Regions from separate parts of the Lactobacillus kullabergensis genome, predicted to be linked through region 1. Evidence: predicted binding sites of a transcription regulator. Region 1 holds the regulator's gene; the other holds the start of a gene.

Region 1 (4,818 bases):
GTGGCACGTGAAAAAGGCTATGCGGAAACAATTATGCATAGAAGACGTTATTTACCAGATATTCATGCCAAAAATTACAATGTTCGTTCTTTTGCAGAAAGAACAGCCATCAATTCCCCTATTCAAGGTTCAGCTGCAGATATTATTAAAATAGCAATGATTAACATGCAGAAAAAATTGGATGACATGCATCTCAAGACAAAAATGGTAGTCCAGGTTCATGATGAATTGATTTTTGATGTACCAAAAGATGAATTAGAAACAATCAAAAAAATTGTGCCTGAAGTTATGCAATCCGCTGTAAGACTTGATATACCTCTTGTAGCTGACTCTGGATATGGCCACAACTGGTTTGATGCGAAGTAAGGAGTAATTTTAATGCCTGAAATGCCGGAAGTTGAAACTGTTAGGCGAACACTTCTTCCTCTTATCAAAGGAAAAACAATAAAAGAAGTAACTGTATGGTACCCCAAGATTATCACAGGAGATGCTAAAGAATTTGCAAAACAGCTAACTGGAAAAAAGATAGAAAATATAGATCGTTACGCTAAATATTTGCTTATTCGTCTCAGTGACAATTTAACAATAGTGTCTCATTTACGCATGGAAGGTAAATATCGTTTAGTCAAAATAAATACTAAAAAGGACAAACACGACCACGTGCAAATTGTTTTTAAAGATAATTCAGCATTGCGCTATAATGATGTGCGTAAGTTTGGCCGAATGCAGCTGATTAAGACGGGGACTGAAAGGGAAAAAACTGGTATTGGCAAATTAGGTGTTGAACCTAATTCAGCAGCTTTTACCGTTTCGTATCTACAAAATGGTTTAGCGCGTAAAAAGAAAAATATTAAAAACACACTCCTTGACCAATCTATTGTTGCAGGTTTGGGCAATATCTACGTTGACGAGGTTTTGTGGGAAACAAAAATTCACCCGTTAAGTCAAGCCAATGCCATTCCAGCAGAAAAGATAGCGCAATTGCACGACAATATTAATTCGTTAATAGAATTGGCAATTGCTGAAAGAGGTACTACAGTTCATACCTATCTGGATGCGAACGGGAAGACAGGAGGTTTTCAAAAAATGTTGCAAGTATATGGACATAAAGGCGAGCCTTGTGTGCGTTGTGGCACACCTCTTGAGAAAATTAAGGTAAATGGACGAGGAACTACTTTTTGCCCTAAGTGTCAGGTGATTTATAAATGACAAAGATTTTAGGCTTAACCGGTGGGATAGCAAGTGGTAAAAGTACTGCAGATGTTTTTTTTAGAGATAAACAAATACCGGTTATAGACTGCGATCAAATTGCTCACGATATTTTAAATAGGGACGAAAAGGGCTATGAACTGGTTTTAAAACATTTTGGTACAAGCATTCTTAAGTCAGATAGATCAATTAATCGTTCAGAGTTAGGACAGATTGTTTTTAACGATAAAAAACAACTTGAAACTTTAAATGGAATTACCCATCCATTGATTTTTCAAGAAATACAAGCTAAAATTGCGCTAAACAACATGAACAAAAATTCTTTGGTTGTTGTGGATGCACCGGTTTTGTTTGAATCAAATGGTCAAAAATATTGCGATTTTACCTTATTAATTGCAATACCGGAATCACTGCAAATGAAAAGGCTAATGTTAAGGGATCATTTGAGTGAGCGTGCTGCCTTGAAGCGTATTCGCAGTCAAATGCCTTTGTCCCAGAAAGAAAAATTGGCTGATTTTGTAATTAATAATACTGGTACAAAACAAGATTTGAAATCGAAATTAGAAAAATTGCTTCTTAACATAAAAGGGGAGGACTTATATGGAATGTCCTAATTGTCATAAAAATGCTTCAAAAGTCATTGATTCACGACCCAGTGATGAAAATCGCGCAATCAGACGTCGGCGTGAATGCGAAAACTGCGGCTTTCGTTTTACCACATTTGAACGAGTTGAAACTACTCCTTTACTAGTGATTAAGAATGATGGTACTCGCGAACCTTTTAATCGTAAAAAAATTTTACATGGTGTGATGGCGGCTGGTCAAAAACGGCCGATATCAAGTACACAATTTGAAGAACTAGTCGATCATGTAGAAAACAAAGTCAGACAACAGGGGGTTAGCGAGATTTCTTCGAAAAAAATTGGTCAACTAGTAATGGATGAGCTGGCAACAATTGATGATGTTGCTTATATTCGTTTTGCTTCTATTTATCGTGAATTTAAAGATATGTCTAGCTTCATGAAAACAATGGAAGATATGATTGCAAAAAGGGAAAAGGGTAATTAATTATGTTTGAGACAAATAATCCCAAACAGCCTTTTTTCATTACCAACAGGGTGGATATTTTTCCCAAAGATTTGCGCATATTAATTAAACTATATCAACCTCTTATTGGCTCTCTTCCTTTAGCACTCTATTTAAGTTTGAATGAAGATTATAATGCACAGGCAATGCTTTCTGATGCTAAGGGAATTTATACTCTTCAAGAACAGACAGATTGTGATATAAAAAAATTATTTGGTGCGTTGCATAAGCTTGAAGCTGTTGGTCTGATTCAAACGAGATTGCTTGACAACCAGATCATGGGTCATGTTTTGTGTTTCGAAATTAAAAATGTTCCAGCAAGCAGTGAATTTTTTTCAACTGCTCTTTTAGCTAGTTTATTAAAAGAAAAAGTTGGTATAACTGCTTTTAATAAATTAAGTCACGAGTTTGCAAGAGAGGCTAAACAAAACCGGAGCGAATTAAGTGGCATCAAGGGAGCACCCAATATTTCTGCTTCCTTTATGGATGTTTTCCATTTATCCGATCAAGAAGCAATAGATCCTTCAATTGAGGTTAAGGAAGCAGCTCGAGAGAATAATTATTCTGCAAGCGATTATGCTACTGTCAATGATCAAGATAATATTGACTGGGATTTTATGAAACAGCAATTTGAAATTTATCAAATTGCTGGTAGCGAAATTGATCAGAATAAAGAAGCTATTCGAGCTGTTATGCGTATATATGGGCTTTCAGAACAGGAATTTGTCGACGAGGCAATACCTTGTTTGCATGGTGACTATCAATTAAATATGAGAGAAATAAAGCAAACTATTGCAAACAGCATTCATGGAAGCGATACTCGCAGGCATTTGCAAGACAAGGCAAAAATACCTGAAAAATTTAATAAAAGTGATAGCCAATTAAATCAAAAAGAACAAAAATTATTGCAAAAAGCTCAGACTGATACTCCAGCGCAGTTTTTGTATCACTTAAAAACTGAACGAAATGATTATGTTGATGCAAGTGAGTATCAAGTGTTAGACAGTTTATATAATGATAAGGGAATATCAGCTGAATTGCTCAATGTTCTGACATATGCTTGTTTAAAAAGTAGCCCAAACATTTCTTTTCGATTAGCAAACAAAATTTTGCATGATTGGTTGCAACATGGAATCAAAACTGGTGCTCAGGCTTTAGATTACATGGAAAAGAGAAAAAGGACCCAAGAACAAAGGCGAGAGAACAGGTTAAATCAATTTAAGCAGCGATCTAGAAACAAAAAAAAGATCGAAAAAAATATTGATTGGGATAGTAGAAAATCAAAAGCTATTTCAAATGAATCTAATCTTTCTTCGAATGAATTGGAAAAATTTTTTAAAAAGTTAGAAGATAGGAATGGCATGAAGTAGGTGTAGTGATATGCAACCCATTAAAAAAATTATTGATAAAACCAAAAATGCGGAAGAAGAAAGTACCGACTCAATTAAAAAGAAGGTATTAGCTGATCCCAAGGTAAATCAATTTATTAAACAACATCAAGAACAACTTAATGACAGTATAATTGATAAAAGTCTGCCCAGCCTGTTCGAATTTTATCTCAGTCAATATAAAAAAGATCCAGTGACTAAGGGATATTATCCAGATTTGATAATGAATAAAAATGCCATTAGCCTTAAATTTGTTCCTGAAGATAGTAAACTGATTCATGACCAGGAAATTAATATCAAAAAGCACTTGCGTTTAATTAATTTACCTGAAAAATTGCATGATGTACGATTAAGTCGGATAGATATGACATCTGAAAGAGTTGAAGTAATGACAGCTATTCAGCAGTTTTTATATCAGTATTCGCGTGATATCCACCAAAAGGGCTTATATTTAGCTGGAAATTTTGGCGTTGGTAAGACATATATTTTGGCAGGACTGGCGAATCAAGTAGCTGCGATGGAAAAATATGTTGTTTTTCTGCATGTTCCTACATTCATTGCCAGTTTATCCAGTCATTTTAATGACAATAGTTTACAAACTGAAGTACAAAAGATTGCTAACGCTGATTTTTTAGTATTAGATGATATTGGTGCGGAAAATTTGAGCCAATGGTCGCGGGATGAAGTTTTAGCAGTAATTTTACAAGCAAGAATGGATAATGTTTTGCCAACCTTCTTTTCGTCCAATTTTGCTATGAATGACTTAGAAGATCATTTTAAGGAAACTAAAAATGCAATTGAACCTGTAAAGGCTGCTCGCTTGATGGAACGAATTCGTGCTTTAGCTAAAGAGGTAATTATTTCTGGGCCTAATAGGCGAACATAAATTTTTACTTTTCAAATTTAATGAAAATATGCTTGCATTAAAAAATTATTGGGTTATAATTAACACCAATGAATGAACATGTTGCAATGCAACTCAGAGAGAAAAGCGGTATTCTGGAAGCTTTCATCAGCGTTTGCAATCCAATCATTCATACCTAAATTTTGATAATGGGTTAGATTCCGTTAACAATCTATAACGAGATAGTTCATTTTCTTGAACTAAATTTTGGGTGGAACCACGTTAATTAAC
Region 2 (4,818 bases), 690 kb from region 1:
AATCAAGGTAGTTCAAAACCAGAAGTTAAAGGTGACTTAAAATACGATTCAAAAGTAATTCAAAAAATTGTTGGTATTGCTTTATCAGATATTAAAGGTTTATTAACTGTTAATGGTGGCTTTTTCTCAAATATCGCTGATAAAATTGTCAACAGCGATGATGTCACTTCAGGTGTAAACGTTGAAGTTGGTAAAAAACAAGTAGCTGTTGACATTGAAATTGTTGCAGAATATGGCGTTGATATTACTAAACTATATGATCAAATTAAGCAAAAAATTCAAGAAAAAGTCAAAGAAATGACTGGTCTTGATACTGTTGAAGTCAATGTTACTGTAGTTGATATTAAAACTAAAGAGCAACACGAAAAAGATTCTGTCAGCTTACAAGACCGTATCACCGGGGCTGCTAGTGACACTAAGGATAAAATTAGCGATCAAAAAGACAAGGTTCAAGATAAAGCCGAAGAAAAGAAAAAGGAATCTAAAGAATCTAGAGTTAAATAGTATTTTCAATCTCAATCGACAAATTTATGTGGCAGATTCTAGAAAAAGAACATAATACTTACACAAAAAAGGCAAACCTCAATTTTGATGGTTTCCTTTTTTTATTTATCCTGAATTTTAGGGAAACCTAATTATCTGTTTGATTTGTTTTCATTAACCATACTTATTAGTAGGTGTTTTTACCAATCTCGAAAATAGGCTTCACCAGCTTATTTAATTGGTTGTTAAAAGATATATTATTCTATCATCCCAATTCAATCACTTGATCAAATTGCTTTTTGATTTCCGGTCGCAAGTGATGAGAAATGTAGACTAAAGTGATGTTGTCCAAATCAAGCAGACTTTGTTCAATTTTCTGGCCATCTTTTTCATCTATTGCTGAAGTAATTTCATCGGCTAAGATAACTTGCGGATTATTAAGTAACTGTCGTGCAAGCGCAATTCGTTGCTTTTGACCACCTGAAATATTATTACCAGCATGTTTTAAAACAGTGTCAAGACCGTTGGCACTGTCAGCAACAAACTCTTCGAGACCGGCACGCGTAATTGCAGCATTAACTTCTTTGTCAGTTGTCTCCCGATCTAAAGTGATGTTATAACGCAGGCTGCCGTCAAAAATATAGGCAGACTGGTCAATGTAAGCAATCTGCTTGTGCAGCGAACTAAAATTAAGTTCGCTGTATTCATCATTATCCCAAGTCAGCGAACCTTGATAGCCTGTTAACAAACCACCAATTAATTTTACAAGGGTTGATTTGCCACAACCAGACGGACCAACAATGGCCACTCGTTCCCCTCGCTTAATGCTGCCGGCAACATTCATTAAAATAGGTCTGTCACTATTAGGATAGCTGAACGAAAGGTCACTAAATGCAATTTGCTGAGTCAAAGGAGCAACATTCTTATCCCCTGTTTTTTCCTGCGTATTAGCTAATTTATTATATTTGTCAAAAATAGGTTGAACTGCCCGAATTGAAGTTAGATCAATACTGATTTCTGTCAAGCTGCCAAAAACATTCCCGGACATTGAACCAACAATTAAAATAGCTCCAATTGGAATCTGGTTATGAAAGGCCAGGTATCCGGATTCAACAGTTAAAATAGTTTGAGCAGATACACTAATCAGGTTAATCAGTGCATTAGAAAAGGACATTTCCGTAATGTAATTAACCCGAGCCTGTCCAGTCTTATCTGATGCCGCAAGAACTATTTTATTGAGCAATTTTTGCTGACCAAGTGTGAGCAGATTGACAAAACCCTCAAGAACATCAGTTATTTTTGACGTTAATACTTCATTTTGCCTGCTTTGTTTTTGCGACAGTTGTTCCAACTTTTTCTTAAAAAGACGGGGAAATAAAATCATAACAACAGCAAAAACCAAAGTGGTTACAAATAAGAGTGGATGGTAAGAAAACAGGATGACACTGGCAATAATGCCCAAGAGTGCACTGCTAAATGTTTGCTCTAAACTGAAAAAGCCATCTTGATTAATTTGGTTAATATCGTTAGTAAACCAGGAAACATAGTCAGCTTCCGTGTGCTTGTTGAAGTCTTCATACTCTTGGCGACCAATTATATGGGCCAATGCGTTCCTAATGGAATTATCGACAGCCTTGATGATTACAGCAGAATATCGTGAACTACAAAAAAAGAAAATCAGAAAAAAGCCCCAGCTAAGCAAGTTTAAACCTGTATCAATCATAAAGCCGTTTAAATTATGCTGAGTCAAAGCAGTAAGTGCATTACCTTTAAAAATGCTGGCAGCAGTTTGTGCTAAATTCCGGCCAAAATAGAAAATGGCCAGAATTACATACATGCCTGAATTACGTTTAATGTAGGTCCAAAGCGAAAATTTTGTTATAGTATCGTCCATGATTTACTTCCTGTCAAAACATCTATTTTTAGAGCTAATACTAAAATGACATATCTTCCTGAGAGAAACAGTTTGCAAAGAACATTAATCTTTGACCTATTTCAAAGCTGCAGGCTCTCAAATAATTTAATTATTGTGGGCTTTAGCATTCTTCTAAAAATCCCCTAAGTACCAATTACGGCATGAAACATACTAATTTGCCCTTTTTATTTGAAGTATTTTCTACTACCTTTATAATTTATTTATCATTTTATGGCTTTTATAATATAAAAGCAATCTATTTTTAATTCTTATATTTAGAATTATTTCTTCGCAACAGTATATAAATAGTGCAACTGCTTTACATTCTTAAAAAAATTTGTTTCATAGTTGAGAGATCATTATCATGTTTTAATTGAATTAAATCATGCAACTGCTTTCAGCTTCGTTTGCTTTAACAATAAAAAAGCTAAATGCAAGCTGTACGGCTTGCTATAGAATAAATATTTCCATCATGCTCTAACTCTATTGCAAGTTAATAATTATTAGTTTAATTTGGAGGATTTATTTTGGTTTCACGTGTAACACAGTTTAAAATCATAAGTTCAAATTTTCAATTTTGACAATAACTACAACTTTTTACTTCTGTATTATACAAAATTACTTGACTTTTTGATTAAAATTTTAATTTACTTTTTGCTTGTATACCACTATATCTCGTATTAAACTAAATAAGAATCTATATATTGTATTTATGAAAGAACGTGATCCAAGTTATTGTTTTAAGTGGGCCAATTGGAGCCGGTAAATCCAGTTTAACTAGTATTTTAGCTGAGCACTTAGGTACACAAGCTTTTTACGAGGGAGTAGATAATAATCCTGTTCTTCCTTTATATTACCAAGACATGAAACGCTATACTTTTTTGCTTAATATCTATCTGCTTAACCATCGTTTAGCACAAATCAACCAGGCAATCCGAGAGAAAAACAGTGTTTCAGACCGTTCGATTTATGAAGACGCACTCTTTTTCAAAATGAACGCCGATAGTAAAGTGGCTGATCCAACTGAGTTTAAGATATATGATAGTCTACTCGAAAATATGATGGAAGATACCCCAGGTAATCCCAGTAAAAAGCCAGATTTACTAATTTACATTCACGTTTCTCTAGACACTATGCTTAAGCGCATAAAAAAACGTGGACGTTCATTTGAACAAATTAGCACAGATCCCAGTTTAAAAGACTACTACGCACGGTTAATTAAGTATTATGAACCATGGTATGAAAAATATGATGCCTCACCTAAAATTAAAATTGATGGGGATAAATACGATTTTATCTACGATGAAGATGCAAAAAAAGAAGTTTTAAATCAAATTGATAATAAGTTGCACGCAATAGGCAATTTAGAATAGAGAAGGAACGTGATGACAGTTATTGTTTTAAGCGGGCCAATTGGAGCCGGTAAATCCAGTTTAACCAGTATATTAGCTAAGTATTTAGGAACCAAACCATTTTATGAGAGTGTCGATAACAATCCTGTTTTGCCACTTTTTTATGCCGATCCTAAAAAGTATGCATTCTTACTTCAGGTATTTTTCCTAAATACTCGTTTTCGTAGTATCAAGGATGCATTAACTGATGATAATAACGTTCTTGATCGTTCAATTTATGAAGATGCACTTTTCTTCCAAATGAATGCAGACATTGGTCGGGCTACCAAAGAAGAAGTTGACACATATTATGAACTGCTCAATAATATGATGGGCGAACTTAAGCACATGCCAAAGAAAAATCCTGATCTTCTGGTTCATATTAAGGTTTCATATGACACTATGATTAAAAGGATTCAAAAACGTGGTCGACCATACGAACAGCTGAGTTATGACGCGACGCTGGAAGATTATTATAAGAGACTTTTGCGTTACTACAAACCCTGGTATGAAAAATACGATTATTCTCCTAAAATGGAAATTGATGGTGACAAGCTAGACTTCATGACTGATGACCATGCTAGAGAAGTTGTACTTGATCAAATCGTTGCCAAGCTAAAAGAAATGGGTAAATTACCTAACTCTTGGGATAAACCAACAGATATTCAAATTGAGCAACCATAAACCATTTTAAAGAGCCATTAGCTACAGCTAGTGGCTCTTTTCATGTCATGTTTATCAAAATTAACTATCAGCAAGTTACAAATTTCCATATTGATTAAATAAAATTTCGAAAACTATGTTATGATTAAAACATATATTTTTTCACATATTTTTTTAATCAATTTATATAATTTAGCTAGTATCAAAAGAGTTGCCATATTAGCCTCTCTAATCAAAATAAATTCAGTAAAAAGGAGAAAAAATGAACTATATCCTTTCAATTATGCCCTCTTTAATTTCAGGTGCAAAGATGACATTAATTTTATTCTTTTGGACTTTAATTGTTTCTATTCCATTGGGAATTAT

Evidence for each region. Region 1 encodes NrdR, which represses ribonucleotide reductase genes. Its sites were predicted from a motif close to ACACNATATATNGTGT; they were not measured.
Region 2: a site for NrdR is predicted at 3,064-3,079, ahead of DKL58_RS09350 (deoxynucleoside kinase). Genes of this name have one in related genera too.

What each region holds. Positions count from the first base shown of each region.
Region 1 covers NZ_CP029477.1:1,298,805-1,303,622, reverse strand. Annotated here, with positions in the region: gene polA (DNA polymerase I) at 1-366, shown strand, start outside; gene mutM (DNA-formamidopyrimidine glycosylase) at 379-1,209, shown strand; gene coaE (dephospho-CoA kinase) at 1,206-1,823, shown strand; gene nrdR (transcriptional regulator NrdR) at 1,810-2,277, shown strand; gene DKL58_RS06145 (DnaD domain protein) at 2,280-3,665, shown strand; gene dnaI (primosomal protein DnaI) at 3,676-4,569, shown strand.
Region 2 covers NZ_CP029477.1:1,986,385-1,991,202, forward strand. Annotated here, with positions in the region: gene DKL58_RS09340 (Asp23/Gls24 family envelope stress response protein) at 1-504, shown strand, start outside; gene DKL58_RS09345 (ABC transporter ATP-binding protein) at 749-2,377, opposite strand; gene DKL58_RS09350 (deoxynucleoside kinase) at 3,121-3,771, shown strand; gene DKL58_RS09355 (deoxynucleoside kinase) at 3,784-4,473, shown strand; gene DKL58_RS09360 (amino acid ABC transporter permease) at 4,715-4,818, shown strand, end outside.